DNA from 2 places in the Desulforamulus aquiferis genome. Region 1 is predicted to be linked to the other one. Evidence: riboswitches for the same ligand, from Rfam matches in the RefSeq annotation. Region 1 holds a riboswitch; the other holds the start of a gene.
The links. A riboswitch is a leader RNA that binds a small molecule or an ion and turns the genes downstream of it on or off. The one in region 1 is predicted to bind cyclic di-AMP.
Positions count from the first base shown of each region.

Region 2: it holds a riboswitch for cyclic di-AMP, as region 1 does, so the genes downstream of both, P6N53_RS14560 (potassium channel family protein) here and P6N53_RS08930 (ABC transporter ATP-binding protein) in region 1, are expected to answer to the same signal.

Region 1 covers NZ_JARPTC010000012.1:101,431-117,200, forward strand. The annotation lists gene P6N53_RS08885 (EAL domain-containing protein) at 1-94, shown strand, start outside; gene P6N53_RS08890 (DNA adenine methylase) at 173-1,009, shown strand; gene P6N53_RS08895 (type II restriction enzyme) at 1,002-2,282, shown strand; gene P6N53_RS08900 (response regulator transcription factor) at 2,434-3,126, shown strand; gene P6N53_RS08905 (HAMP domain-containing sensor histidine kinase) at 3,104-5,326, shown strand; gene P6N53_RS08910 (heavy-metal-associated domain-containing protein) at 5,385-5,597, opposite strand; gene P6N53_RS08915 (dimethylarginine dimethylaminohydrolase family protein) at 5,733-6,494, opposite strand; gene P6N53_RS08920 (futalosine hydrolase) at 6,746-7,444, shown strand; gene P6N53_RS08925 (1,4-dihydroxy-6-naphtoate synthase) at 7,444-8,289, shown strand; cyclic di-AMP (ydaO/yuaA leader) riboswitch at 8,488-8,631, shown strand; gene P6N53_RS08930 (ABC transporter ATP-binding protein) at 8,739-9,860, shown strand; gene P6N53_RS08935 (ABC transporter permease) at 9,857-10,498, shown strand; gene P6N53_RS08940 (ABC transporter permease) at 10,518-11,138, shown strand; gene P6N53_RS08945 (glycine betaine ABC transporter substrate-binding protein) at 11,152-12,057, shown strand; gene P6N53_RS08950 (nucleoside deaminase) at 12,182-12,664, shown strand; gene P6N53_RS08955 (VOC family protein) at 12,679-13,038, shown strand; gene P6N53_RS08960 (DUF6544 family protein) at 13,126-13,983, opposite strand; gene P6N53_RS08965 (helix-turn-helix transcriptional regulator) at 14,143-15,099, shown strand; gene P6N53_RS08970 (GyrI-like domain-containing protein) at 15,155-15,613, shown strand; gene P6N53_RS08975 (DUF3788 domain-containing protein) at 15,639-15,770, shown strand, end outside.
Region 2 covers NZ_JARPTC010000021.1:168,405-184,174, forward strand. The annotation lists gene gatB (Asp-tRNA(Asn)/Glu-tRNA(Gln) amidotransferase subunit GatB) at 1-51, shown strand, start outside; gene nifV (homocitrate synthase) at 397-1,530, shown strand; gene P6N53_RS14525 (3-isopropylmalate dehydratase large subunit) at 1,533-2,789, shown strand; gene P6N53_RS14530 (3-isopropylmalate dehydratase small subunit) at 2,798-3,298, shown strand; gene P6N53_RS14535 (DUF2512 family protein) at 3,436-3,810, shown strand; gene P6N53_RS14540 (carbohydrate-binding protein) at 3,930-4,319, shown strand; gene P6N53_RS14545 (glycosyltransferase family 4 protein) at 4,446-5,687, shown strand; gene P6N53_RS14550 (mannose-1-phosphate guanyltransferase) at 5,715-8,174, shown strand; gene P6N53_RS14555 (alanyl-tRNA editing protein) at 8,261-9,472, shown strand; cyclic di-AMP (ydaO/yuaA leader) riboswitch at 9,568-9,692, shown strand; gene P6N53_RS14560 (potassium channel family protein) at 9,774-10,427, shown strand; gene P6N53_RS14565 (TrkH family potassium uptake protein) at 10,449-11,783, shown strand; gene trmL (tRNA (uridine(34)/cytosine(34)/5-carboxymethylaminomethyluridine(34)-2'-O)-methyltransferase TrmL) at 12,104-12,562, opposite strand; gene nth (endonuclease III) at 12,562-13,215, opposite strand; gene P6N53_RS14580 (CoA-binding protein) at 13,208-13,627, opposite strand; gene P6N53_RS14585 (LysO family transporter) at 13,747-14,049, shown strand; gene P6N53_RS14590 (LysO family transporter) at 14,064-14,666, shown strand; gene P6N53_RS14595 (CPBP family intramembrane glutamic endopeptidase) at 14,669-15,349, opposite strand; gene P6N53_RS14600 (DUF4912 domain-containing protein) at 15,530-15,770, shown strand, end outside.

The sequences.
Region 1 (15,770 bases):
CGAGCAGATATTATCAATATTAAAGGATCTTAATGTGGATTGTGGACAGGGCTATTATTTAGGCATGCCCTCTCCCCTAGAACAGATATTATAAGAAAAAAGAGAATGGTTGTAGGGAATTTTGGGATAGGCGAAGAATGGTAACACAAACAAGTTAAATCCGGAGGAATAAATGAAAAAGAATAAACTTGTTTCTCCTATTCTGAAATGGGCCGGGGGCAAGAGGCAGCTTATTGAGGAGATAAAAAAATACGTACCGGACAAATTTACTACTTATTACGAGCCATTCATCGGAGGTGCCGCGGTTCTTTTTCATATCCAACCCCATAAGGCCGTAATTAACGATATTAATTCTGAATTAATGAATGTATATCAAGTAATTAAATATGACGTGGAAAGCCTCATCAAAGATTTAGCGAAGCATAAGAACCAGCCTGAGTACTTTTATCAGATAAGGGAATTAGACAGGGACAAAGAGAAATATAGCAGGCTAACCCAGGTTGAGAAAGCCTCCAGAATTATATATTTGAACAAAACCTGCTACAATGGGCTTTTTAGGGTAAACAGAGCGGGGGAGTTTAATGCACCCTTTGGTAAATATAGGAACCCAAATATTGTAAATGAGATTACCCTCAGGGCAGTAAATAATTATTTTAATAAAGCCAAAATTACCTTTTTAAATGGCGACTTTGAAGATGTTGTAAAGGGTATAAGAAAGGGGAGCTTCGTGTATTTTGATCCACCCTATGATCCGGTTTCAAGCAGTGCTAATTTCACTGGTTACGATAAAGGTGGGTTTAATAGGGCGGAACAGGAGCGACTTAAAAAGCTATGTGACACCCTTAATAATAAAGGTGTCAAATTTTTACTATCCAACTCGGCAACAGACTTCATAAAGCACCTGTATAGGGATTATAGAGTAGAAATCATTCAAGCTAAAAGGGCGATCAACTCAAAGGGAGAATTAAGGGGAGAAGTTGATGAAGTGCTGGTGAGAAACTTTGAGTAAGACCAAGAATGACGAGGCTTGGGAGAAGTTGTTCGAAATTTATAAAATAATTCCTGCCATACAAAGGGAGGGCAGTTTTGAGATTTCTGCCACGCAAATAAATAAGCTTCGTGAGGCCAGACTTATGACAAAGTTTGACCACAGGGCAAACTTACCAAAGGTTTTTAGCGACAATAAGTTATCAATTTTGCCCATTACCCGTGGAAGCTATGTAATATCCCCTTTTGAGGCTTACCAGGAGCTTAAAGATATAAATGCCGGGATTTCTAAAGTACCCTTCCCCGAGTATTTGCAGAGTATAGACTATGATAATATCAGCAGTGAATCCACAGCCATCAATTGTGCCTTTGTCTCTGGAATTATAGCCGACTTTGTTCAAGACCAAAATTTATTGCCCACCGTTAGCGGGAGAATGAGTTCAAATTCCTTTAGTTTTAGCATTAGAAATACAGCCACCGGTAAGGGTATGCCTGTAAATGTTGTTAATTCCCAAATTGAAATCGATGGGGGTTATGAGGGGTATGATTATCTCACTTTAATAGAGGCAAAAAATTCTATCTCAGATGATTTCCTGATCAGGCAATTATACTATCCCTATAGATTATGGTCGGGAAAGGTTTTGAAACAGGTCAAACCTATTTTTATGGTTTATACAAACGGCATTTATTCCCTCTACGAATATGTTTTTGAAGATATAAATAATTACAATTCCCTCCTATTGGTTAAGCAGAAAAATTACAGTATTGAGACAGTCGATATTAATTTAGGTGAGCTTTTGCAGGTTTTTGAAAGGGTACAGCTTGTATCCGAACCCGAGATACCCTTTCCCCAGGCAGATAGCTTTAGGAGAGTTATCAACTTATGTGAGCTGCTATATCAAAATAACATGACAAGGGATGAAATTACCACTAATTACGATTTTGATCCAAGGCAGACCAACTATTATACAGATGCTGCAAGATATTTAGGGCTGGTAGATAAACAGAAGGAAAAGGGCTCTGTGGCTTATGTCCTAACAAGTGAAGGAGAAAGGATTTTTCAGCTTAAATATAAAGCCCGGCAATTAAAGTTTGTTGAATTGATAGCTAAACACAAGCCTTTTTACGACACGTTAAGACGGTGTTTTACCATAGGAAAAATACCTGCAAAGGATGAAATAGTTGATATAATGAAGAAATCTCAGCTTTATAGGGTTGAATCCGAAAGCACCTTTAGAAGAAGGGCCTCCACCATAGCAGGTTGGCTCAAATGGATCATGGATTTACAAAGATAAATCAAAGGCATATGGCCTTTGATTTTTTATTTTGCTGGAAATGTGTTAACTTAAGAAAGTCTTAAGTTTTTCATAAACCCTATATTAAGAATTACAAATTATAATTTATATAGTCATTAATGATAGATATTGATTGGAAAGGAGAGTTGGGATGGACAATTACTTTGTACTGGTTGTGGATGATGATAAAGAGATTCGGGATGCCATTGAAATTTACCTAAAAAATGAAGGCATCACGGTTATAAAGGCTAAGGATGGCATAGAAGCAATTGAAAAATTAAATGAGCAGGTTATTCATCTCATCATTCTAGATTTAATGATGCCTCGGCTGGATGGGATAACCGCCACCTTTAAAATAAGAGAAAAGCAAAACATTCCTATAATTATACTAAGTGCCAAGAGTGAGGATACAGACAAGATATTGGGACTTCAGGTAGGTGCCGATGATTATGTCACAAAGCCCTTCAATCCCCTGGAGCTCATTGCCAGGGTGAAATCACAGCTGAGAAGATATGTCACCCTGGGGAACTATGAAGGGGCGAAAAAAATAATTGATCTTAACGGCCTGACCCTGGAACAAGATGCCAAGGAAGTAACAGTGCTGGGTGAGGTGGTTAAACTGACACCCATCGAATATAAAATTGTTGAATTACTAATGACGAACCCGGGGCGGGTGTTTTCAATTAATGAAATTTACGAGCGAGTCTGGAAGGAACCAGGCTACAACGCTGAAAATACCGTTGCCGTACACATTCGTAAAATTCGTGAAAAAATAGAGATTGACCCAAAGAATCCAAGATATCTTAAGGTGGTGTGGGGAATTGGATATAAAATGGAAAAATAAAATTGTTGTGGCAGCCTGGGTGTTGCTGTTTACCTTTGGACTTAATGGGATATTTTGGGGCTTATCAAACTCCAGTGAATACCTCAAAAAAAGTTATTTCTATACCCAGCGGTTTGAAAATCAGCTTAGTAATTTTACTAATTATTTAAGCCTGTTAGAGTTAAGTTATCTGCCTAAGGAGGAAATGAAGGAAAGCATCATAGTTTCAGAAGAAGAGATAAATGAGCACCGCTACAGATACGGAAACCTTACAGAGCAGATTGAAAATATTAAAGGGCAGTATGAGGGTAAAATTCAAGAGGCACAAATAAATAATAATGCTGAATTAACTCAAATGTATATAGACGAAAGGGATAAAAAAATAGAGGATATTACAAATAATTTTAAGAGTGACGAGTACGTGCGGGAAAAGGTAATTCAAGAAAAGGGGCAGCAGGTAGATAAGTATTACCAAGAACTGGAAAGTCATCGGGCTGAATTTAACAAATATAGGGCTGACTTTAAATACTACTTAAAGGATACCTCAACGGGAGAAACCTTTACTAATTTAGAGGCGGCTAATGATGCCGAGGCCAATAGACTCTTAAGCAATAAGGATATGTTATATGTGCGCAGCTACCCTTCGGTAAGACAAGGCTATCTAAGCACAGAAGGTCGGCGCCTTGTATACCTTCAATACGGAAGTTCTGTGGCTCCCCTGGAAGTGAACAAAAATAAAGTATTTGAGGGTGTAATAGCAGTACCTAAGACAGCCCCTGCAGCAGGTATGGTATTAGGAAGTTTTCATGATTATCAAAGGAGTCAGATGCTTTACTTCCTATTTGTGCTGAGTTCCATAGGGGCCCTTGGGTTGAGTCTGAGGCTATATAAAAAGACACCCATTCCAGAAATTATGGGTAATGAAAAATGGCAAACTCTTTATAACAAAATACCAATAGATGTAGCAGGCATGACTTTTTTAATCTTTACCCTGATAACCTTGAGAAAATTAACCAGAAGCAATTTTATTTACTTAGACTACATGTGGGCTTTTGTAGAAGATTTTCTATTTGGATTAGCTTTAAAGGCAGTCTTTGTTGCATTTACTGTGGTTCAGGGAAGGTTACTGTTTAAGAGGCTGAATAAAGGTCAAAGTGATAAAGAATGGCAAACCAGCTTGCTATATAAATTATTCCAATCAACAAAGGAAGCCTTTTTAATCAGGAGTATAGGGATCCAGCTTTTGATACTATTGATGATAGCATTTGCCTTTGGTATAGGTGCTGTTGCGGTGTTAATGGAGCCAAGGTTTATACTGGTGTATTTTCCCCTATTCTTGCTGATAGGCCTACCGGCCATATTTTTCATGGTCAGACGAATCGGTTATTTCAATCGCATCGTCACTCACTCAAATGACTTGGTGCGGGGAGATTTACGGTCAGACATACAGGTTGTTGGCAAATCTGCCTTAGCCAATTTGGCGCAAAGCATAAACACTCTAAGGCATGGGGTACAGGCATCCCAGAGGGAACAGGCTAAAAGTGAAAGGTTAAAAACCGAGCTAATCACCAATGTTAGCCATGATTTGAGAACACCCCTAACCTCCATAATCACCTATACAGAACTGCTCAAATCCCCGGGTTTAGGCGAGGATGAACGTAATTCTTATATTGAAATTATCGACCGTAAATCTAAGAGATTAAAGGTTTTAATTGATGACCTCTTTGAAGCATCAAAAATGGCCAGCGGTAATATTGAGTTGGTAAAGGAAAAGGTCGATCTGGTCCAGCTATTACAGCAAGCCTTGGCAGAGCACGATGAAACTATCAGCTCGTCCACCCTGCAATTCCGAGTCTCGAACCCGGAAAAAGCCCTGTACGCCATAGTAGATGGACAAAAACTCTGGCGAGTCTTTGATAACCTCATCGGAAACATCCTAAAATACTCACTGGAAAACACCAGGGTATATATCTCTATTAAATCCCAAGGCGGCAACGCCATCATTTCATTCAAAAATGTGGCCAAGTACGAGCTTGGCGAAGATATTGACGAACTATTTGAACGCTTTAAGCGGGGTGATCAATCCCGCCACACAGAAGGCTCAGGCCTGGGCCTGGCCATCGCAAAATCCATAATAGATCTACACCAGGGCCACATGGATATAGAAGTGGATGGCGATCTCTTCAAAGTAACCATATCCCTAAACACCACCAATCCCTAGTGTCAGGGGGACGGTTCTTCTGACAATCTGAGGCGATTGTCGGGTAGGAATGTTCCCTTTAGATTTCTATGACAGTATAACCTTCCTCAAGGATTGCTTGTTTAATATCAACTAGACCTGTTTTTCCTTGATCAAAGCGAACTGTTACCCTATTGTTCAAAGGGTCAATATTAACTTTATCTACCCCTTTAAGTGTATATAATCTATTTTTAACTGCGGTGTTACCGTTACCACTGATTCCGTCAACCCTAAGTTCAGCATTAACTAACATAAGAATTCCTCCAATAAAGTATAGTGTAACCTTATAATATCCAAAACAAGACAATTAACCCCCATAGAATTCTATGGGGGTTAAAATGCACGTGTATTGGCATATTGTCAGTGGAACCGTCCCCGTGACAGGGGGTTAGAAGCGGAGGGAGAGGCAGGTGAGGCCGCCGTCCATTTTTTGAAATTCGGACATGTCCAGTTCGATAGTGGTATAGCCTAGGGCTTGAATGGCAGATAGTGTTTGAGGGAACCCTTTGGCAACAAGGACAAAGTCGTTGATGAGGATACAGTTGGCAGAATAGTTCTCTGCAGTGGGTGTTTGAATAATATTGTAGTCTTTGAAGATTGGGTGATTAGCTAGATCTCCAGCGGCTACAAAGTTTTTTTGATCTAAGTATGTAATGCCGGTTTTTAGGTGTAGGAAATTATTAAAGGATACTGCTGAGCCGGTATAGTGGTACTTATTTAGTATGTTTATTAATTGCTTAGCACCTTCCTCATTAGTGCGGTGAGACAAACCAATATAGAAATGGTTCTCGACCCTCATGACGTCCCCTCCGTCAAGAAGCCCGTCACCCACAATAGCTTCTATTTCTGAGTAGTTATTCCTTAATGTGTCCCCTATGATCAGCTCTTCGCCTTGTCTGCTTTCCGCACCCAGCCGGGTAATTACGGCGCACTTTTCAGTGACGATGGCAGTATCTTCAACAAAGGTTGAATCAGGATACCTTTCATCTGCTTCTAATACCCTAACTTTAAGGCCACATCTTTCCAAAGCCGCTACATATTGAGCATGCTGCTCCAGGGCTTGGTGATAATCTGGCTTACCCAACCCGGCCTTAGTGATCCCTGCAGCAAAGTTTGTACTAGGTTTTCTGACAATAGCTTGAGTAAACATGGAAACAACCCCTTACGTTAATTGAATGCTTATAATTTCTACAATGTTCACAAACAATTTGATTTTAACCTACCCAGGTGCCTATGTAAAGAAATACAAAAGTTAGAGATGAAGAAGAAATTCTCTTCAGCAAAGGCCACCCTATTGCAAGAGCCATGTTATAATAATCCGTAATTTAGGGAATCAAAGGAGGCAAGGAAGAGTCTTGTGCTTCCTGCTTCACATACTAGGTTAAGGAGATAGATTTAGCATTGAATACACAAGGAGTACAGAATAGTGTCAAAGGTGCATATAAGCCTCGAATTGAACAACGTATTTTGATTATGACCGCCGTTCCAGCGGAGCGGGATGCTGTACTGAGGGGACTGGGGGGTGAGACAGGCTTTGATGTCCTGGCAGCAGGTGTTGGACCTGTAGCCGCCGCAGTTCAAACGGCTAAAGCCCTAGCAAGGGCAAAATATAGTTTGGTAATAAGTGCCGGTATCGGTGGGGGCTTTCCCGGTAAGGCGGAGGTGGGTTCCCTGGTGGTGGCCAGTGAAATTATTGCTGCTGATCTGGGGGCGGAGACCCAGGAGGGGTTTTGCAGCTTAGAGCAATTAGGCTTTGGCTCATCCAGAGTCCCTGTTGATGAGGATTTATTGAATCTGGTGTACGAGACACTGCTTGGATCTAAACTTCCTGTTAACACCGGGCCTGTTCTCACGATATCAACGGTAACCGGCACCGCAGAGAAGGCCAGGGAGCTGGCTGGCAGGGTTCCGGGGGCAGCTGCGGAAGCCATGGAGGGTTATGGAGTGGCTTTGGCTGCTCAGGACAGCGGTGTAGAAGTTTTGGAGCTTAGGGCCATCTCCAATCTGGTAGGCCCCCGTGACCGTAGTGCCTGGCGGATCAAAGAGGCCTTAGAGGCTTTGGAAGCAGCTACTTCAATATTAGTGAGGGTGTTGAAATGATCAAAATAGCTTTTTCTCCATGTCCCAATGATACCTTTATTTTTCACGCCTGGGTGCACGGATTAATTCCTGGTGCGCCTAAGCTTGAGGTTACCTATGCAGATATTGATATAACAAATAATCTGGCAGCCGGGTTAAAGGGACCAGATATAATCAAAATCTCCTATGCAGCTCTGCCCTGGGTATTGTCCCAATATGATCTTTTACCATGTGGGGGAGCTTTGGGGCGAGGTTGTGGCCCATTGGTACTGACTTCAAAGGCAGTAGATTCTGCCAAGAAGCCCGGCCTTTTATCCGGGAGAAGTGTAGCGGTACCCAGTGAGAGGTCTACGGCCTACCTGCTTTTCCGGTTATGGGCAGCCCAAAATGTGCCGGGGGGAGTTGGCCAAATTAAAGTGCTGCCCTTTCACGAAATTATGCCTGCGGTACGGGACGGTCTGGTAGATGCTGGGCTGGTAATTCATGAGGCACGCTTTACATATCCTTCCTATGGCTTAAAGCTATTGGTAGATTTAGGCAGCTGGTGGGAGTCGGATACCAACCTGCCAATCCCGCTGGGAGCTATCGTAGCCCGTAAAAATGAGAATCTCCAGGCAATTGCCGACTGGATTCGAGCCTCGGTGAAATATGCCTGGGCTCACCCGGAGGAATCTAAACAGTATGTACTAAAGCATGCCCAGGAGCTGTCGCCAGAGGTAGCACAGGCACACATTGGACTTTATGTGAACGACTTTACAGAGAATCTTGGAGAAACGGGCTTTAAGGCCGTGACCACCCTGCTAAAACGTGCCTCGAAAGAAGGACTGGTGCCAGAGGTAAACCTGAATACACCGGCAAGCTATTAATAGTATTAGATTATTAAGTTTGTGGTCCATTGTCTAAGAATCCCTAAGGATCCACAGTTATCGTGAAGAACTTTTAGCATTTATAGGTTAATTGTGTAATATCACTTTATTCTTTATTAAATGCCATATTAACAAGGCTTATAACGTTATAACAATTTTAAATATTATGTTAAAATTAAATTTGTCCAAAAAAAATCATACTATATGTCGCTTAATTCCTCATTCCTGGGGAAGCGGGGGAACCATATTTTTGGGGTTAATACGGTGTGCTTCACACTGTTAGGGTTATACTTTTCAATCCGAACCCGTCAGCTAACTTCGTAGGCGTAGAAAAGTTAAATTGCAATGGTTAAATCTTTACTTTAATCATTTGTACTAATTTTTTGTCGTCTTCCCCCTTGGAGAATAATTCCAAGGGGGTTTTTTGATCATTTGAATGGGGGAGTGATATGATTCAATTTGAAAAAATAACAAAGTCCTTTGGTGATCTTGTTGTGGTAGACAAGCTGGATTTACATGTCAAAGAAGGTGAGTTCTTAGTTCTGATTGGACCAAGTGGGTGTGGTAAAACTACAACTTTAAAAATGATCAATCGTCTTGTGGAGCCCACCTCCGGGGATATCTTTGTAAAGGGTAAAAACGTCATGGAAATGGACCCGGTGACGCTGCGACGTGAAATTGGTTATGTTATTCAACAGATCGGTTTGTTTCCCAATATGACTATCCAAGAAAATGTGGACGTAGTGCCCCGTCTTCTGGGCTGGGACAAGGAGCGAAGAATTAATAGGGTAAGGGAATTATTAAGTCTGGTGGACATGGACCCGGAGCTTTATACAAATCGCTACCCCAATGAATTAAGCGGCGGACAGCAGCAGCGTATTGGTGTATTAAGGGCATTGGCAGCAGAGCCGTCAATCATTCTTATGGACGAGCCCTTCGGGGCACTTGATCCGATAACCCGCGAAAGTCTCCAGGATGAATTGAAAAACCTCCAAAGTAAGCTGCACAAGACTATAGTTTTTGTTACCCATGACATGGATGAAGCCTTAAAATTAGCAGACCGCATTGTTTTGATGAAAGACGGTAATATTGTACAGTTGGATACTCCCGAGATGCTCTTGCGCAAGCCGGCCAATGATTTTGTTGTTGATTTCATAGGAAAGCATAGAACAAACGGTCAGGAGCTGCAAGCAGTTGAAAGCATCATGAATCCTAACCCGGTACTTATAAGTCCGGAGAAGGGCATAGCTGAGGCTGTAGCATTAATGAAGCGTAAAAGGGTAAATACCTTGTTGGTGGTAGACAGCCAGCAAAGGTTATTGGGCACCCTTTCGGTGGAAACCTTACGGGCTTATAAAAATGCTTATAAAGTGGGGGACTTGGCATACAGCAGTGTGCCTACGGTCAAAGCCGGTTCGCTGGCCCGGGATGCCTTTGATATGCTAATAAACCAAAGGTTAGATTATATCCCGGTGGAGGATGACAATAATAAAGTGCTGGGGATAATCACCCGTACCAGTATGGTAAATGCCCTGGCAAATGTGGTTTGGGGTGAGGAAGAAACAGCATGAATGAATTAATACAAACCTTTATTAACCGCCATGATGAAATATTGATGTTAACCTGGCAGCACATTTATATTACAGCGGGATCCGTTGCTTTAGGTGCGCTGCTTGCCATTCCTCTAGGCATCTGGCTGGCTGACCGGGAAAAAGTAGCCCGGTATGTATTAGGATTTATAGGAACAATACAAACCATACCAAGTTTAGCTTTTTTCGGATTTGCCTTTCCTATTTTAGGCATCGGCTTACTCCCCGCAATGACGATACTTTTTCTATATTCCATCTTTCCGATTCTTCGCAACACGTACACTGGTATCAAAGAGGTAAATCCCGCTCTGGTTGAGGCAGGGCGAGGAATGGGTATGAATAAATGGGAACTTCTTACCCTGGTGAAGCTGCCATTGGCACTGCCTCTAATTATTGGTGGTGTTAAGATATCCACAGTTTACATCGTAAGCTGGGCCACAGTGGCAGCCCTAATAGGTGCAGGAGGGCTCGGAGATTTGATCCTTGGTGGTATCAGCATGGTAAACATTAATCTAATCATTGCAGGCACCATTCCCGCGTCACTACTGGCCATTTTATTTGGCTTGATGATCACACAAATTGAAAAAGCAGTAACGCCACAGGGCTTAAGGGCAAAATAAAAAATGAAGGAGGTGTACTATGTTTGAAATAACATCCCTTTCCATTGAACATTTGTGGCTATCGGCTTCCGGAGTATTGATTGCCGCACTCATAGGAATACCCATAGGCATAATTTTGCTGCAAATACGTTCATTGGCAACCCCTGTGCTAGGTCTAATAGATATGTTGCAAACAATTCCCAGCTTAGCAATGCTGGCCATAGCCCTATACTACTTTGGCCTTGGCAACGGCAGCTTGATATCTGCATTAGTGGTATATTCCTTATTACCAATAGTAAGGAATACCTATTTGGGCCTAAAGGGTGTCGATACCAATTTAATAGAAGCAGGTAGAGGTATGGGAATGACCAAGCTGCAGTTGCTATGGCAGGTGCAATTACCCATAGCCCTTCCAGTCATGTTATCCGGCTTTCGGGTGGCCATGGTGACGGCCATAGGAATTGCTACCATAGGGACCTTAATTGGTGCCGGAGGCCTTGGCAGTCCCATCTGGAGAGGTATACAGTTAGCCGATAACTCTATGATCTTGTCTGCTGCTATACCGGCTGCGTTACTGGCCATACTGTCAGACGTAATATTAGGTACTCTAGAGAAAATCACTGTTCCAAAGGGATTAAAGACAAGGGAATCAGTTCAATAAAGGGAGGTACAAAATGAGGGGAAGAAAGTACTATATTTTAATAGCTTCATTGTTGATTTTAATGTTGGCCATAACTGGCTGTGGAGGCGGAGATGCCGCCGGTGGCAAGGAAAAGATTGTAGTGGGCTCTAAGAACTTTAATGAAAGCATTATTCTGGGTGAGCTTATGGCTCAACTAATTGAAGCAAAAACTGATCTGCAAGTTGAACGAAAGTTGAATTTAGGGGGAACCCTGGTGTGCTTCCAAGCACTGAAAAAGGGTGACCTTGATGTATACGCCGATTATACAGGAACAGGATTAATGGCGGTACTAAATATGCCTGTGGAAACAGACCCTGATAAGGTTTATGATATCGTACAAAAGGAATATAATGAGCAGCATAATATTAAGTGGCTAAAGCCCCTTGGTTTTAACAACACCTATGCCATAGCAGTTCGCCAGGAAACTGCAGAAGAGCATAATCTAAAGACAGTTTCCGATTTAGCACAAGTATCACAACAGCTCGCCTTTGGTACCGACCAGGAATTTATTAACCGTGAAGATGGCCTAAAGGGACTAAAGGAAACCTACAACATGAAATTTGAGAAAGAGCAGGCCATGGAGATAGCCTTACGCTATCAAGCCATTGCTAATAAAAATATATCAGTAACAAATGCCTTTGCAACCGATGGAGAACTGATTAAATACGATTTGGCAATATTAGAAGATGATAAAAATTTCTTCCCTCCCTACTACAGTGCACCAACCGTTAACCAGAATACCCTGGAGAAGCACCCCGAGTTGGAAGAGGTTTTAAATCTATTGGCCGGGCAAATTAGTGATCAAGAGATGCAGCAGCTAAACTTCAAAACAGCCGTTGAGGGCCAAGCCGAAGCAGAAGTGGTAAAAGAATTTTTACAAAGCAAAGGGCTAGTATAAGTTAAAGAACCAGGGTTTGCAATAACCCCTGGTTCTTTTCTTACTTAAGCGATAGATATTGCTAAATAAATGGTAAAATATAGCCTAGGCAACCAACAATTTTAATGAAATGGGGATTATTTTCATGGCAGAACATCAAGACTTATACTATCTCCGTAAAGCAATCGAGGTATCACAGCGGGCAAGGGAGCACGGTAATACCCCTTTTGGGGCGGTGCTGGTTGACCCGAAGGGGATCGTACTTTTGGAACAGGAAAATATAGAAATCACCGAGGCAAACTGTACCGGACATGCGGAAACCACCCTTATGGAGCGGGCCTCTAAAGAGTATTCGAAAGAGTTTCTCTGGAAATGCAGCTTGTATACCACGGCGGAGCCCTGTGCCATGTGTGCCGGGGCCATTTATTGGGGTAATGTTGGACGGGTGGTCTATGGAATAAGTGAGCAGAGGCTGCTGCAGCTCACCGGGGATAATGAGCAAAACCCAACCTTCGATTTACCCTGTAGGGAAGTCTTTGCCAGGGGACAAAAGCAGATTGAGGTAGTTGGCCCTTTCCCCGAAATTGAGCAAGAGGTTGTTAAAGTCCACGAAGGTTTTTGGGACTAGAAGGGAGCAATAATATGTACCAAATTGCCCATATCGGCATCAAGGTTAAAGATGTGGCAAGGTCCATGAAATTTTATCAAGAGGTTTTAGGCTGTGAAGAAAAGGAGCGTCATGAAAATGAACGGGTGAAGATAATCTTTGCCATGAGCGGAAACGACATATTAGAATTTATTCAGGATAAAACAAAGGAGAACAATCTCCCCGAAGGTGTTGTTAACCATATCGCCTTTCATGTAGCTGATATTGAAAAAGAAATTAACAGGCTCCGGGAGCTTGGGGTGAAATGTATATCCGATGAACCCAGAGAGTTTAACGGAGGGAAAATATTCTTTTTTTCCGGGCCAGACGGGGAAATACTGGAGTTTGTTGGGTAAGGGTTACCCATTGGGTAAAGCCTAACGTTTCAAATTAACGTTAGGCTTATAAATACAATTGAAATAAAAAGACAGTCTAAGTAATTCTTAATCAACCACCGGTTTATTAAATTCAATATGATTAAGCTCAAAATGATACCAACTGAAATCCCCGGTATTCAATCTCCAGACGACTTCTCCCCGGGTCGGCACCCTTATGCCCTCAAATTCCCGATAATCCTTCATGGTGACCAGCCATTTTTCCAGAACGTACTTTCCATCCACCGCCATATATCTATCGGCGGAAAAACTGGTAACCTCACCCAGATCATTAAACTCAAACACCCCGGAGGTTGATAAGCCATCATAGCTCATGGTGGCCCTTGCCGAATGGGTGTCTATTTCTTCCCATTTAATATAGTCACATAAAGCCGCCGTTGGGTACCAAACAATTTCACCTAAATACCTTAGTTGCGTGCCCTGATCAATTTCCTCTCCACGGGCGTCGGCCACAGTAAATAAAGACAGGATTTTAATCAGCATATTGCCCTTACCCTCGGTGAACATATCCCTTCCGGCTATGTGTATCAATGGGGCAGCTTTAATTTTAGCCCGCCAAATAAAGCCCGGTGGGTTTGTGGTATAAAAGTATTCCGTTTCCGCAGGCATCCAGGGCTGATTTTCTTTTAGTCTCAGTTGAGCAGATTGTTTTGAATAAACCGTGGTAATTCTTTCTTTACCAATAATCTGAGAGTATTGCAGCCAGTTTTGCACGCATAGAGGCAACCCTGCTAAATCCTTTTTTTCAATGATTTGCCCGACACTATCCCCACTCCCTGCCAGCAATTGCTCCAATTCTTGTTTTACCTTTTGATTAAACAAATAATTTCCTACCAATGAAGCTGTAATAACAGCGAAGATTACAATTATTAGAACAAGAAATATAATCAAAAGTAGCTTGGGCATGTAAATACTCCTATCTGGGCCAAAGGCAAGGCCAAATGATTTTTATCGTAAATATAGCATTATATTTTTCCTTGTCAACCCTAATGTTTACACCTGACATAAAAATTGTTAGGCTTTATAATCTAATAAAAGTCACGCCCTTGGAGATATAAATGATGAATGGCGGTGAACATGCTGAAGCTGGAGAGGCTTATTTCAATCCTTGTCATATTACTTAGAAAAGAACGTGTCCAGGCAAAGGAATTAGCTGAAATGTTCGGTGTTTCAGTGAGGACAATTCTGCGGGATGTGGATGCCATAGACCTTGCGGGAATACCAATTGTGACCTATCAAGGGTTTAATGGAGGCATAGGGATAGCAAAGGGCTATCGCCTGGACAAGAGCATCCTCACCAAGGATGAAATGGCTGCCATAATTACCATGGCCAAAGGCATGGCAGGGGCTTTACCGGACAAAAATCATGAGATTCTATTAGAAAAGCTTAAAAACACCTTGTCCTCAGCCCAGGTTGAAAACCTGGAAACTAAGGTGAATCAGCTTGTCATTGACCTTTCACCCTGGAGAGGGAACCAGTCCCTTAAGGTTAAAGCAGCTAACATTAGAAGGGCCATTGATAGCCTGAAGGAGCTAAATTTTATCTATACCGACTCATCTGGACATACGACAATGAGGGAGGTTGAACCCTACTCTCTGGTACTAAAGGGGCAAAGCTGGTACCTCTATGGATGGTGTCTTATGCGGCGGGATTTAAGGCTATTTAAGTTAGCAAGGATAAAGGAACTAACTGTAACAGATAAATCCTATAAACCCCGCGAAATATCCCTTGAACAACTTCCCTGGGAAGGTAACCGACAAAGGCCAGAAAACATGATTAAATTGGAGCTTGTATTTGAACAGGAATTTGCAAGCCTAGCTGAGGAATGTTTTGGTGAAGAGGTTTGTAAAGGTGATGATGGGAGAATAATGGTAATGGCAGAGATGCCTGAGAACAACTGGCTCTACGGTTTTCTGCTAAGCTTTGGCACAGGGGTGGAAGTAATAAACCCACCTCACATTCGTACAAAACTATGCAAAATTGGCGAAGGGATTTATAAAAAATATTTGCAGCAAACATGACATTATGGTGACAGGTTTAGAATGATATAATCAAGAAAAAATAGAGGTGATAAAAATGGACTACAAATTTGAACTGAATGAGCAGCAAGCACAGCCTGTACTCTCAATGCGCACAAGAACTGCCGTGGGCAATTTGCCCCAGGAGTTGGGCAAAGCATACCACACAATTATCAATTACCTAAATGAGCTTGGTGAAAAACCCTTTGAAGCGCCCTTTGCGGCCTACTACAACATGGATATGGAAGACCTGGATGTGGAAATGGGATTTCCCGTTGCCAAACCTCTGCCGGGCAAGGGTGAAATAAAATCAAGTGAAATCCCCGCAGGGAGGCAGGTCTCATGCATGTACAAGGGGCCATATAACCAAATGGAACCTGTATATAATGCCATGATGCAATGGATCAATGAAAATGGTTATGCACCAACGGGAGTTGCTTACGAATTTTATTACAACTCCCCTATGGAAGTTCCTGAAAGCGAACTGCTAACCAAAGTTGTTTTCCCCATTAAATAGTAGTAATTTTTATTGAGGTGCCAAGGTGACCGAGATAGATTTAATACTGGATGCCAGTTTTACGCCTACCTATGAAGATATATGCTGCTATATGAATAAAGCTGTCCAGGAAGGCTGGCAGGAAATGAACGCTTTTATTCAGCAAAGCTACAAAGCC
Region 2 (15,770 bases), on a different contig from region 1:
AAAGCAAATCCAGAAATGGTAAATAAGTTATTAAAGGAAAAACTTCAGTAATCTATATACAAAGAAGTGTACAAAAACTTCAAGGAATGATCATAATTATTCGGGAGATTGTTTAATAATAAAAACAGTCTCCTGAGGTTTTTTCTACAGGACTGAAAAATGTATAAAAATATATACAATAACAAAAGTGTACAATCAAAAATGCACAAATAATGACACAAAATAACGAGTGTGAAAAAATGAGATATGTAGAGATAATTAGCAAAATCTTATCTAAATCGATGGAAATAATATATTTAGATGTATACAGTATAAATGTGGTTTTTGCATATCCTCAGTGTGGTTATTGTGGTAACATATATCAGTATAGTTCTTTGATTTTGGAGGTGCGGCAGAGTGGAAAAGAGAAAAATCTGGATTGTGGATACAACTTTACGAGATGGGGAACAAACCGCCGGTGTGGTATTTGCTAACCGTGAGAAAGTTCGTATTGCCAAATATTTAGATGAAATGGGCGTTGACCAAATAGAAGCAGGCGTTCCTGTAATGGGCGGAGATGAGCAAGAAGCCATTAAGCAGATATGCCAGTTGGGTTTAAGGGCTAGCGTAATGGGTTGGAACCGCCCTGTGATTAGAGATATAGAAGCTTCACTCCAGTGTGGGGTGGATGCGGTGGCTATATCTATTTCTACATCAGATATTCATATCAAGCATAAGCTCAAAACCAGCCGTGAATGGGTAGTTGAGCATATGGTTAGAGCAACTGAGTTTGCTAAAAAGGAAGGTATGTACATCTCTGTAAATGCTGAGGATGCCTCTAGAAGCGATATGGACTACCTAATCCAGTTTGCAAAGGCGGCTAAGGAAGCGGGTGCGGACAGACTGCGTTATTGTGATACAGTGGGCATCCTGGAACCATTTACTACCTTTGAGCGTATCAAGCTGCTGAGGGAATCAGTAGACATAGAAGTTGAAATGCATACCCATAACGACTTCGGTATGGCTACCGCCAACGCCCTGGCCGGTGTTAGGGCCGGTGCTAACTGGGTTGGAGTTACTATTATGGGCCTTGGTGAGCGGGCCGGAAACTCCCCCCTGGAAGAAGTAATTATGGCTTTAAAACACCTATATGACTTAGATCTTAACTATAAGACGGAAATATTCCGGGAAGTAGCTGAATATGTGTCCAGGGCATCTGGTCGGGAACTGCACTGCAGCAAGGCTATTGTTGGTTCCAACATGTTTGCCCACGAATCAGGTATTCACGCAGACGGTGCCATTAAGAATCCAAAAACCTATGAAGCCTTCCAGCCTGAAGAAGTTGGTTTGGAACGCCAAATTGTTATTGGTAAACACTCTGGAACTGCCTCCCTGCGCATGAAATTTGCCGAATATGGCATTGATTTAACCAAGGAGCAGGCAGAGGAACTATTACCAAAAATCCGTTCAGCGGCTGTATCCCTAAAGCGCTCCCTATTTGATAAAGAACTGGTATATATTTTCGAAGACCACTTTGGAAAGAGGGATTAATTTTGGGTAAGACAATCATTGAAAAAATACTTTCCTCCCATAGTGGCCAGGACTGCCAGGCCAATGATATTGTGGTGGCCCAGGTAGATTTTGTGATGGGACAGGATGGTACATCTCCCTTGGCTATCAGGGCATACAATAATATGGATGGCAAAGAATTATTTGACCCTGAAAAGGTTGCTCTGGTTATTGATCACAGTTCTCCGAGCCCCCTGGAGGGGGTTTCGGCCCTGCATACCATTATGAGGAATTTTGCCAAACAAAAGGGTTGCCGTATTTATGATATTGGAGAAGGTGTTTGTCACCAACTAATCCCTGAAAGCGGAAAAGTAGGACCTGGCAGTTTGGTTATTGGTGCTGATAGTCACACCTGTACCTACGGTGCATTAAACGCTTTTTCCACCGGAGTAGGTTCCACAGATCTAGCCGGAGGACTTATTTCTGGTAAAATGTGGTTTAAAGTCCCTGAGACAGTTAAGTTTGTCTGCAAGGGCGTTCTTCCCAAGGGGGTTTATGCTAAGGATCTGATTCTCTACCTTATGGGTCAAGTGACTGCCGATGGGTGTACCTACATGGCAGCGGAGTATACAGGTGAAGCCATTTCGGCTTTGTCCATGGAGGGACGCTTCACAGTTGCTAACATGGCTGTTGAAATGGGTGCTAAGGCTGGTCTGATGGAAGCTGATGAGAAAACCTTTGCTTGGCTTAAAGATTACACCGATAAAGAATACACCCCTGTTTCACCTGATGCAGATGCAGCTTACGCCAGGGTTCTCGAATATGATCTCTCGGATCTCGAACCCCAGGTGGCTAAGCCCCATACAGTTGACAATGTTTCACCTATTTCGGAAGTGCTGGGAACACCAATACAACAGGCTGTTATTGGTACCTGTACTAACGGTCGCCTAGAGGATTTGAGAATCGCTGCTTCCATTTTAGCTGGCAAAAAGATTAACCCGGACGTAAGGTTTATCGTTGCTCCAGCATCAAAGAAAATTTATCTAGATGCCATTAAGGAAGGTATTATCCAAGCACTGGTATTAGCAGGTGCTGCAGTGGTAACTCCCGGTTGTGGACCTTGTGTTGGTACACACAACGGTGTTCCCTCCGATGGCGAGACTGTTATTTCTACAGCGAACCGAAACTTCAAAGGCCGCATGGGTAATCGCAATGCTGAAATCTATCTGGCTTCACCGGCTACGGTGGCAGCCTCTGCCCTAACCGGAGTTATAACTGACCCAAGAGAATTCGTAAAGTAGGTGAGGTCATGAAATATCAAGGAAAAAGCCATAAGTTTGGCAGCGATGTAAACACAGATTACATTATTTCGGGAAAATATAAATTCAAAACCCTGGATATGAATGAACTGGCCAAGCATGTCATGGAAGACTTAGACCCAGACTTCTACAATAAAGTAACCCCCGGTGATTTTATTGTTGCAGGCACCAACTTTGGCTGTGGTTCTTCCAGGGAACAAGCTCCCTTAGCAATTAAACATGCTAACATCAGTGCTGTTCTGGCAAAATCCTTTGCACGAATTTTTTATCGCAACGCCATTAATACTGGATTGCCAGTAATCGAATGCGATACGGATCTTATTGATCCAGGTGATGTCTTGGATGTGGACTTGACAAACGGCATTATTATTAATAGGACCAAAGATATCGAAATTACTGTCAAACCTCTGCCCCAGGTAATGATTAAAATTTTAACCGACGGTGGTTTGGCAGCACACTTCCGTAAGTACGGCGGTTTTAATTTAGAGTAAGTTAATATAATGAGCAAAGGACTACCTTCGGGTGGTCCTTTGCTTATTATGTTAAATAATGGTAATTTTCATTAATGAACATTACAAGCTTCTAATAAGTTCAGACTAATAGTAATAGTTTTGGAGGAGGGATGCAATTGCGCAGAATATTAATACCTTTATTTGTAAAATTTAGCTTAATTGCTGTATTAGCCTTTGCCACTTTAACCCTTTGGGGAGGTATGGATTGGCGCTGGGCTTTAGCTGCGGCCATTGATGTTACTGCGGCAAGCTACTTAGTGGGAGATTTGCTGGTATTACGCTCCTATGGAAGTTTCCTGGGGCTGCTAACCGACGGCCTAATTGCCTTTGCAATGGCCTACTTAATAAACTTTGTTATGATGACCGGGAGAGTCAGTATGCTTGTCATGCTGGGCTTTGCCCTGGCCGTGGCGATGGGAGAAATATTAATCCATAAGTTTTATGAGAAAACTGGAATAATTATAAGGGAAGACACTTTGAACAATAAGTAAAGTAAGAAGGAAATAATGCCTCTAAATGTAACAATCCGATAATATTTACCTCCTATAAAGAACCCGGTTATTTCAGATAATAAAAATGAACCGCAATGTAATTTTGAGGAGGTGTATTAATGTCAAACAGAACTAATTTTGGCGAGCCAACCATGGGTGCTTACAGGCTAAAAGACATGCATGATGCCCATTTCCCCGGAGGAGTAGTGGTAGATCCAACACCTATAACAGCAGGTCAGGATATAGTGGTTTTCTATAATGGCCTACTCAAGGACAGTGGCGCCCAGGAGATTTATCTCCACTGTGGTTTTGGAGATGCCCAGCATTGGAACGCAGTACAGGATACACGCATGGCTAGGACGGGCTTTGGCTTTGTTAAATCAATGTCAATGCCAGATACTCAGACCCAATTCAACTTCTGTTTCCATGATAATGCCCAAAATTGGGATAATAATAACGGTACTAACTGGAGCTTTCAAGTTCATAATGGCATAGTGGAGCAATTTTAATTTATACCTGCCGGTACCTCCGGCAGGTTTTTTTCTTGGTTATTAATTAAATGCTCATATTTCCAATGTGCTAGGTAAATACTAGTTCAGAATGTGAGAGAACGGAATTGAAGGGTGCGTGAAAGTTTGAGGGTTCTTATGTTTTCGTGGGAGTACCCACCCTTAAGTGTAGGTGGGCTGGCTCAGCATGTCTACGATTTAACTGCTGCCATGGCTGAGCAGGGTGATGAAGTGCATCTAATCACACGGGGTAATCCGGGCACTCCAGATTTTGAAATAGTTAAGGGAGTAAGAATTTACAGGGTAAATCCCTTTAAGGTTTCCTCTACGGATTTTGTCACATGGGTTATGCAATTAAATATGGCAATGATTGAGAGAGCTATTCCCCTAATCCAAGAACTTGGCAATGTGGAAATTGTTCATGCCCATGATTGGTTGGCAACCTATGCTGCCAAGGTATGTAAACACGCCTACAAAATACCCCTGGTGGCTACAATCCACGCAACCGAATGGGGAAGACACAACGGTTTACATAATGATATTCAGCGACATATTAGTGATATTGAATGGTGGCTGACCTATGAATCCTGGAAGGTAATTTGCTGCAGCCACTATATGTTTGACGAGTTGAGGCGGGTTTTTCAATTGCCGGAGGATAAGTTGAGAATTATTGCCAATGGCGTAAACCCGGAATATTTTAAATATGACCCAGGTAACAATTGTAGAAGGGGTAATTATGCATCCCCGGGGGAAAAGATTGTTTATTATGTAGGGCGTTTGGTACCCGAGAAGGGTGTCCAGGTGTTGTTGGACGCAATACCTAAAATTATTAATTATCACCCCAATACCAAATTTATCATTGCCGGTAAAGGACCCTTTGAGGGCAATTTAAAGGAGCAGGTAAATAGAATGGGCCTTAGTGAAAGGGTTTATTTTACCGGGTATGTAGATGATGCTACAAGAAATTCCCTATATCATTTTGCCGATGTGGCTGTTTTTCCCAGCCTTTACGAGCCCTTTGGTATAGTTGCACTGGAGGCTATGGCTACCAGAACCCCTGTGGTGGTATCGGATTCAGGAGGTCTGGGAGAGATAATCAATCATAAAATAAACGGAATGAAATTTTACACAGGCAACCCTAATTCCCTGGCAGACAGCATCTTACATTGCTTAATGGACCCAATTTCAGCCGGGGAAATGGAGCGAAAAGCTTACCGTGACGTAATTCAGGACTATAACTGGTCTGGTATTGCCCGGCAAACTAGAAAGGTGTACCGGGAGGTAATCGAAGCAAACAGAAATGCCCCTTGGCAATATCAGGAGAAAGGTCACCTTTTTGGCAAATTTAATCGCATGATTAGGCATTAGGTATCTGAATCCAAGGAGTGATTAGGCTTGAAGGCAATTATTATGGCTGGTGGTGAAGGAACTAGACTTAGGCCCTTGACATGTGAAAGACCAAAGCCAATGATGCCGGTTGTTAACCGTCCAATGATGGAACATATTTTAGAGCTTCTTAAGAAACATGGAGTGCAGGATATTGGAGTTACTCTGCAATATATCCCTGAAGCCATTCGAGATTACTTTGGCAATGGCGCAGATTTTGGTGTTCATATGCGTTACTATGTGGAAGAAGTTCCCCTTGGAACTGCCGGTAGTGTTAAAAATGCCCAGAGGTTTCTCGATCAAACCTTTGTTGTAATTAGTGGCGATGCTTTGACAGATTTAGATTTGAGTAAGGCTATGGAATTCCATCGTCAAAAAGGTGCCATGGCAACCCTGGTTTTAAAACAAGTGGATTGTCCACTGGAATACGGAGTGGTAATAACCGATAAAGGGCAAAGAATTACTCAATTTTTAGAAAAGCCGGGCTGGGGTGAAGTGTTTAGTGACACAGTCAATACCGGCATCTACATATTGGAACCGGAAGTATTAAACTATTTCGAACCAGGACAAAAATTTGACTTTAGCAAGGATCTTTTCCCCAGGCTGCTTAAGGATAAACAGCCAATGTTTGGCATTGCTTTGCCGGGTTACTGGTGTGATATTGGCAATCTGCAGCAGTATGTTCAAGCCCAGCATGACTGTCTGACCGGTCAAGTTCAGGTGTCTATCCCCGGTGAAGAAATTGCTCCTGGCTTATGGGTTGGTGAAAACTGTGAGGTTAATTCCAGGGCACTGCTAAAGGGCCCTGTCCTGCTAGGAAATAATTGTACTATTGGAGCTTCAACAGTGATTGACTCCTTTTCGGTAATTGGTGACGGCTGCTTGGTTCAAGAGCAGGCTACAATAAAACGAAGTGTTCTTTGGGATAATGTGTATATTGGACCTAAGTCTTCAATACGTGGCGCTGTGGTTGCAAGTGGGGTTAAGATTAATAGTAATGCCTCTATATATGAAGGCTCAGTGGTAGGAAATGAATCGGTCTTAAAAGAACGTAGCCTACTTAAACCAGACGTTAAATTATGGCCCGGCAAAGTTATAGAAGCAGGGGCAACGGTAGAGAGCAGCCTTGTATGGGGAACAGCCAAAGCTAAAAACCTCTTTGGGATTGAGGGAATTACCGGATTAGCTAATATTGATATTACCCCTGAATTTGCCTGTAGGGTTGGTGCAGCTTACGGGGCAGGGCTAGGTATAGGCTCAAAGGTGGGCATATCCTGTGATAGTTTTCCTGCCTCAATCATGATTAAATCTGCTCTAGCCAGCGGTCTTCAGTCGTCAGGTGTTGAAGTCTTAGACTTTGGCCAAGGGATAACTCCCATGCACAGGTTTGCAGTCAGGGCCAACAATTGTAAGGGTGGCATTCATGTAAGAATTAATTCCCACCGCTCGGATAAAATAAATCTATTATTTACCAATGAGCTGGGAGGCAATATTTCACGGGGTCAAGAGAGAAAAATTGAAGGAACCTTGGATCGGGAAGATTCTCGTCGGGTGGATGCTAAAAAAATAATCCCCATAAAGAATGACCAGGTGGTAGCAGGGTTATATATCGAAAATGTTATTCATGGTATAAATGCTGAGGCAATAAAGAAATCGGGTCATCATTTAGTATTATCCTATAATAGAACCAATCTAGATCCATTTATTTCTAAGACCCTGGGCACCCTAGGCATTACCTTAGAAAACTTAGAACTAGATGATCAGCCAAAGGATTGGCAAAATTATTTAGCTCTGTTGCAGGATGTGCAGAAAGCCGTTGAAAGTCATGGGAAGGCAACCGGTGCAATAATAGATCCTAATGCCGACAGGCTGATCATGATTGATGGAAAAGGAAACGTCATAAGTGATGAAATGCTAACGGCACTGCTTTCACTAATCATCTTAAAGGAAAAGGTTGGCCCGGTCATAGTTCCGGTGACTGCCCCCAGGGTTATAGATGAATTGGCAGAGCGGTACAAGGGAAGGGTGGTAAGAACCAAGACATCTCAACAAGATCTGTTAGATAAAATTCTGAGTCATAGTAACCAGGTTGGTGAACCTGTACATCATCAAATGATGAATTTTGATGCCCTTTCAGCTCTAATCCGAGTATTAGATTTTTGTGCCAGGGAGGGCGTTGCTTTATCAGAATTATTGTCGGAAATACCTGAGTTTTATCTGCAGAAGAAAGAGGTTGAAGTGCCGTGGGAAGCTAAAGGCCGTGTGATAAGGAGACTTATTGAAGAACAGGCGGATAAAATGGAATTGCTGGACGGGGTAAAAGTGTATCACCCCCATGGCTGGGCGTTGGTGCTACCGGATCCAGAGGAGCCAATTTGTCGAGTTTTCACTGAGGGTATATCCATGGAGGTTGCAGAGGAATTAACAGACCTATATGCCCAAAAAATCAATCAAATAGCCAGAGCCTGACCTTTTGGTTAGGCTCTTTGCCTTATTTGAAAGGGAAAATCGTATCATTGTCGAATAGATAAGTGAATTATCCAGGAAGAGAGGGGTTGTATTTCTTGCGGGGGCTTTATCAAGATGATCCCTATTTGTTGCAGTTTAGGTCTAAAGTTACAGGAAGCATTGCTGAGGAAGAAAAGACCGGAATCTTAATCGAAAATACTGTGTTTTACCCAGAGGGTGGTGGTCAACCATCGGATCAAGGAAATTTGGTCTGTGCTCGTCGATCCTACGAGGTATTACATGTTGAAGAAAGAAATGGCCAAATTATCCACTGGATTGCCGGTACAGCCATGCCTTCTTTGGGAACTGAGGTATTAATGACGGTAGATGCGGAAAGACGCAGGGATCATATGCAGCAGCATCATGGCCAACATATTATTTCTGCTATTTTTGAGCAGCAGTATGGCTTTGAAACAATTGGCTTTCATTTAGGACAAGAAACTTGTACCATTGATCTAAAAACCTCGAATCTATCGCCAGAGCTTTTAAAAGAGGCGGAGATAGAGGCTAACAACATAGTTATGGAAAATTTACCAGTAAAGACCGAGTATTACCGAAGAGATCAGCTAGCCCCGGAGCTGATGGCAAAGCTTCCTTCGGAACAGACGGAAGTCCGCCTCGTTATTATACCCGGTATAGATGAAAATGCCTGCTGTGGTACTCACCCTAGATATACCGGTGAGGTTGGACCCATAAAACTACTGAAGACTGAAAAGGTGAGGACTCATGTGAGACTCCACTTCATATGCGGCCTAAGGGCGGTCATTTGGATGCAAGGGACAGCAAACCTGCTGAAAGATTTAGAAGATGCCGTTGGTGCAGCGGGAAGCGAGGCTGTCACAAGAATAAACAAACGGGAGCAGGAAATTAAACAGTTCCAAAGGGAGCGCAAAGAGCTATTAAAATTCAAATATCAAGCTATTGCCGGAGAACTAAGGAATAAAGCCCAAAGGATAAATGACGTTACATTAATAATTCAGCATATTGATGATGCAGATATGGATATGCTTCGAGGATTAGCTTGTTCCTTGAATCTAGAGAACCAGGTGACGATATTAGCCGGAGGCCAGGGACCTTTTAATGTCGTTTTCGCCTGCGGTCAAAGTACTCCCGTTCCGGCCAGCAAATTGGCAGAACATATTTGGCCTTTACTAAAGGGAAAGGGTGGCGGAAGCTCCGGTTTTGTTCAGGGGGCGGCACAGGAACTGCCCCTTGACCGGCTTACGGAAGAAGTAATACATTTAATAAAGAATAGTTAAATTAGGATAGGGCCTTTAGCTTAAGTATTTATCAAATATTATAAAAAAAAGATGTACAACTTTAAACAATAGGAGTAATATTTACTTGTAACAACTAAAAATTAGCGCTGAATTCATTTGAAGCGGGGGAACCACTTTTTTGGGGTGAATCCATATTTGGTAGGGTTAAGCTTCAACCCGAATCCGTCAGCTAACCTCGTAAGCGTAGAAGTGCTGTTCCATATTATTAATGGGATTTCTTTGCAATGCATAAACTAACGGCACATGTGTCGTTAGTTTTTTTATGAGAAGGAGATTGTAAATGAAACAATTTGCAATTATTGGATTAGGTAGATTTGGCACAAGTGTTGCTACAACCTTAATAAATATGGGTTATGAGGTTCTAGGAATTGATGTTAATGAAGAAAGAGTTAACGAATTAGGGGATAAGTTAACACAAGCGGTGAAGGTTGATGCTATAGATGAACCTGTTTTAAAAGCCCTTGGCATTAGAAATTTTGATGTGGTAGTCGTTGCCATAGGAAAGAATATCCAAGCAAACATACTAGTCTCAGTAATGCTAAAAGAAATGGGTGTAAACAAGGTAGTAGCTAAGGCACAGACTGATTTGCATGGTAAAGTGCTAGAGCGTGTAGGGGTGGATAAAGTAGTATACCCTGAACGGGATATGGGTATAAAAGTCGCCCAGGCCCTTGTTTCTAAGAACATAATGGATCAGATTGCGCTCTCCCCGGAGCATAGTTTGGTGGAGATGGCTGTGCCGCCTGATTTTATTAATAAATCCCTTGAGAAGTCAAATGCCCGACAAAAATATGGAGTAAGTATCTTAGCCATTCGCAGGGGAGTAGAGATCATTATTTCACCACACCCCAGTCAAGTAATGCTGGAGGGCGATATCCTGGTGGTTATTGGTAAGAATGAAAAGCTTCAAAAGTTTGAAACTATTGATATTTAGAAGCCCTTTGGAGGCAAAATGATGGCATTTTCAAAAAAAATCAACCCTCCCTTCCTCATCATTATTGGCTTTGCAATAATAATATTTTTGGGAACCCTTTTATTGTCATTACCTATAGCGTCGTCCACCGGTGAAAGCCTTGGATTTTTAGATTCGCTATTTACTGCAACTTCAGCTGTATGTGTAACTGGGCTGGTTGTTTTTGACACTGGTTCAGACTATACTTTGTTTGGTCAAATTATTATTATGATTTTAATTCAACTAGGCGGCTTGGGGTTTATGACCTTCGGGGTTACTACAGCAGTTCTATTAGGGAAAAAAATAGGTTTAAGAGAAAGGCTGTTAATTCAAGAATCAACTCATTCTATGTCAAATTCTGGATTAGTAAGACTAGCATTAAATATATTATTTATTTCCTTACTTTTTGAATCAATTGCTACATTGATTTTAACAATAAACTGGTATGAAGAAATGGGACCTTTGAAGTCATTTTATTATGCATTGTTTCATGCAGTGTCGGCATTTAACAATGCTGGTTTTGCACTATGGCCGGATAGTTTAACACGCTACATGGGAGATCCCATTGTCAATGTAGTAATAAGTAGTTTATTTATAATCGGCGGGATAGGCTTCATTGTCATCCTGGACATATACATAAAGAGAAAGTGGCAAAAATTATCCTTAAACTCTAAAATTGTCTTAATTACCACAGGTATTCTTTGTGCTGCCGGTTTTCTATTTGTTCTAGTCATGGAGTCGCTAAATCCTAAAACCTTTGGGGATTTAACATTTAGTGAAAGACTATGGGCATCCTATTTCCAAGGTGTTGTTACTAGAACAGCAGGTTTTAATACCATAGATATCGGACAGATGATGGCTGCTTCTCAGCTATTTATCATCTTCCTAATGTTTGTTGGAGCGTCCCCCGGTTCTACCGGCGGTGGTATCAAAACAACTACCTTTGCAATATTAATTCTATCATTATCAAATATTATTAAAGGGCGGAGTGAGGTTTCAGTTTTTAAAAGAACAGTTGCTACTGATATGATACTTAGATCCCTTGCTGTTATCATAATTTCTCTAGGAGTGGTGATGACCTCAACACTACTATTAACAATTACAGAACATAGCCTCCAAAGGGATTTTCTTGAGGTCTTATTTGAAGCAACCTCTGCCTTTGGAACAGTTGGGCTGTCTATGGGCTTAACGGCAGAATTATCGGTTTTAGGCAAGTTAATAATTATAGTAACAATGTTTATAGGTCGTTTAGGTCCTTTGACCCTGGCCTATGCCTTAGCCCGGAGGAATGTGAAACCAAACATTCGATATGCAGAGGAAAAAATCTTAATTGGATAGATAAAATAAAATCCCACATGAAGTGGGATTTCAGACTGTTGAAAAAGATACAACCGGGTTTTAATAATCCCGAGCAGCGATATTCGGAGAAGTGGAAAACAGCGCTTCGCGAAGCTGAGGATGCGAAAATGGGTGCCCGGACATGGACGTCCGGGCAAGCCTGAGGTAAACACGATGTTTACTCGAAGGCGGCCCATTTTCGCCCGAAGCAAGCGGTTAGCGCTGTCCACTGCGGAGAGAGGAGTCGTGAGGGATTATTAAAACCCGAATATAGGTAGTTCCTCGACAATCTGCAAATCCCACATGAAGTGGGATTTTGTTTATTGCATGTTTGGGAAGTCCAGCTGACGGAGGGCTTCGTATACTGCTATGGCGACTGAGTTGGAAAGATTTAAGGAGCGAACACTGCTTAACATAGGAATCCTAATACAATAGTCTGGATTGGCAGCCAACAGCTCCTTGGGGAGACCGGCAGTCTCCTTGCCGAAGACAATAAAATCATCCCGTTGAAAGTCTACCTGATGAAAGGATTTACTGGCTTTAGTGGTGAAATACCAGAAACGTCCATGGGGGTATTTAGCTTTAAGGGCCGGGAAATCATCATGGTAATGGATATCCAACTGCTGCCAGTAGTCCAGGCCGGCTCTTTTTAGGTGGCGGTCATCGGTGGAAAATCCCAAGGGTCTCACTAGATGCAGGCTTGCCCCGGTTACCGAACAGGTCCTGGCAATATTACCGGTATTGGCTGGTATTTCCGGTTCTACCAATACTATATGCATTACTTTGGCGCTCCTTTATTATTTGCTGATGGACAAACTTCTATTAAACCACAAAGCTCACAGCGGGGACTTCTTGCCAGACAAATCCTTCTACCGTGAAGGATCATCTGGTGATGAAGCCTTTGCCATAATGCCTCGGGAAAAACTTGACACAGATCCTTTTCCGACTGCTCCGGTCCTTTACCATTGGATAGCCCCCAGCGCTGAGCCAGTCGATGCACATGGGTATCAACCGGAAAGGTACTCTGGCCGAAGGCTACACCTAAAACTACATTAGCAGTTTTTCGGCCGACTCCCGGTAGCTTTTCTAAGTCCTCTCGCTTATCAGGAACCTGACCTTGATACCTCTCTAAAATGATTTTGCTGGTATCAACGATAAATCTACTTTTATTGCGGAATAATCCACAGCCCTTGATCTCCAGAGCCAATTGCTCCGGTGTTAGACCGGCAAAATCCCCTGGAGTTGAATAATTCTTAAACAGCTTTTTGGTGATTTTGTTTACCTGAACATCAGTGCATTGGGCCGATAAGATTACAGCTATGAGTAATTCAAAGGAAGTAGAAAACTCAAGCTCTGTGGCTGCATCAGGGTACAGCTCCGATAATTTACCCATAATCATTTGGGCCCTTTTTACGGTCTCCTTGTTAGCCATTTTTCAACAGCCTGGCATGCTCCACCTTGATGCATGAATCTTGAATAAAGGTAACTCCAGCATTAGAGGCAAGTGCTGCTGCAGCGTCATTGGCGATGCCTAATTGTAGCCAGATTGCCTTAGGACCAAGGGGAATGGCCTGCTCTACTACTCCCGGAGTATCCTCACTCTTTCTAAATACATTAACGAGATCTATTGGCTCGGGTATCTCAGCTAAGGTTTTATAGGATTTCTCACCAAGGACCTCCTTAACCCGGGGATGAACCGGAATGATACGATATCCCTGCTGCTGCATATACTGGGCAACTTTAAAGCTATCTCGATTTGGCTTGTCCGATAGCCCCACAACAGCGATAGTTTTACATTCCTTTAGAAGCTCTTTTATTTTATGATCATCTGGATTAGAGAACAAAATAATTCCTCCTTTGTCAATATTGACCTAAAAATCCAAGCCATGATAAAGTATAATAGTGTGCGTCAAAGACTGTCAACAGTTGGCTTTTACAGTAATTTACCCTAGGAAGTGATTGAATGGGTTCAGTACTATTGGCCGTGGCCATAGGAATTATAGTAGGTCGTTTTAAAATACTTCCCTACAGCCAAAATTACGTCAGTAAATTTACGGCCATTTGTTTAATTATTATGCTCTTTGCCATGGGTGCACAATTAGGGGCAAACGATAAACTAGTATCAGACTTAAGTCGTCTTGGCTGGCAGGCTATGGTTTTAGCCTTTGGCAGTATCCTGGGAAGTCTGATGCTTGTCCGTCTGGCAGAAAACTATATTAATAAACAGCTGGAAGGTAATCGTAATAAAACTACTCAGAATTTATAAAAGCAGGTGAAACAATGACCTGGGTAATTATTGGTGCTGTACTTTTAGGTGTAGTTACTGGCCATTGGCTATTTTCAGAAAATGCCTCAGGCTACTTAAATAATATAACCACCATTGCTTTATACCTTATGCTTTTTGGCATTGGTGTTGATTTAGGTCGCCAGAGGGAAGTATGGCTAAGACTATGGGCTATGGGTTGGAAGATTCTTATGCTGCCCCTGCTGGTGGCTATTGGTAGCCTGGCGGGAGCAGCCGTTTCCGGCTATATCCTAGGACTTCCCTTCAATGAATCCACAGCCATAGGTGCAGGCTTTGGCTGGTATAGTTTATCAGGGATACTCATCTCAGAAATTTACAATGTAGAAACAGGTGCCCTGGCTTTTATGACCAATGTTGCCAGGGAATTGCTGACATTTATTTCAGTTCCCCTGGTGGCTCGCTATATAGGGAGACTGTCAACAATTGCACCGGGAGGTGCCACAACAATGGATACAACTTTGCCGATTATTACCAGAGCTACAGATTCTGATATGGCTATTATAGCCTTTATCAATGGTTCCGTACTTTCAACTATGGTGCCGATTTTAGTGCCTTTCCTGATAAAACTAAATTTATAATACTACAAATTTCCCCAATAGACCATCAAGAGCCTGGCAGAATTCACCAAACCATGGGCAATTATTCCTGGTAATAGAGAGCCGGTTAGGTGATAAATTATAGCTAATGCTGCACCCACCACGGCAATCTGAGCAAACCAAATACCACTTAAATGAGCTGCTGAGAAAAAGACAGAGCTTACTGCCACACCCAGGGCAATACCCCATTTTCTAGCAAAGGCTGAAAAAGCCATACCTCTATAATAGGCCTCTTCAGTTATTGGAACCAATATACCACCAATAACTATTGGCAAAAGCAGCCCTGCTGGATCGGCAGCTCCTGCAGCCGCTTTGACCAGAGGATTTGTACCTGTATCAGCTGCAAATAAAAAAACCAGAGCTCGCTGAGTCCCCTCGGCCAGGAGATAGAGAGGAATAGCGGCAGCGATGCCATAACCTATCTGGCGTCCAGGATGATCAAAATTAAAACCTAGCTGCCTCAGACTTCCCTGGCGCAGCACAAAGAAAAGTGTTAATCCAAGCAAAATAGCCCGGTCTGCCACCTCTACGAGGCGTGGCGAAATTCCCGGAAGGTAAGGTAATATCAACTTTCCTACAAGGAAAACAAGGACGATTCGCAGAAAAAAAACCCACAACACCTCAGAAACTCCCCACAGTTCCTTCATAGTAATATCCTTCTTCATAAAAAGCACCCTCCGCTATATTCCAATTTAACAAAAATAAAAATCATTATAAAGGCATTTTTGCTGGGCAATACTAAGAAAGTCATTGACATTATAATTTGACCTTTTTTATTATTTCCTCTTTATTGATAAATACTGTCTCGGTTTAGCTGTTCATATTTTCCAAGGAGGGGTATAGAGATGGATAACTTGTGGCCTTGGCTAATAGGAGTGGCGGTTGCAGCGGTAATAGCTGCATTGATACTGCCAATAATACGCAGGACTACTCCTAAGAAGCCAGAACTTCCTGAAGCAGAGGAAGAATATGCCGAAGAAATTTTTCCTGTGGCAGTGCAATTAAAACCTAAGGTGGATGACGGACCACATATTCCACATGATTATGGAATTGATCGACTAGTCCTAACTGCCAAAGATCCGAATT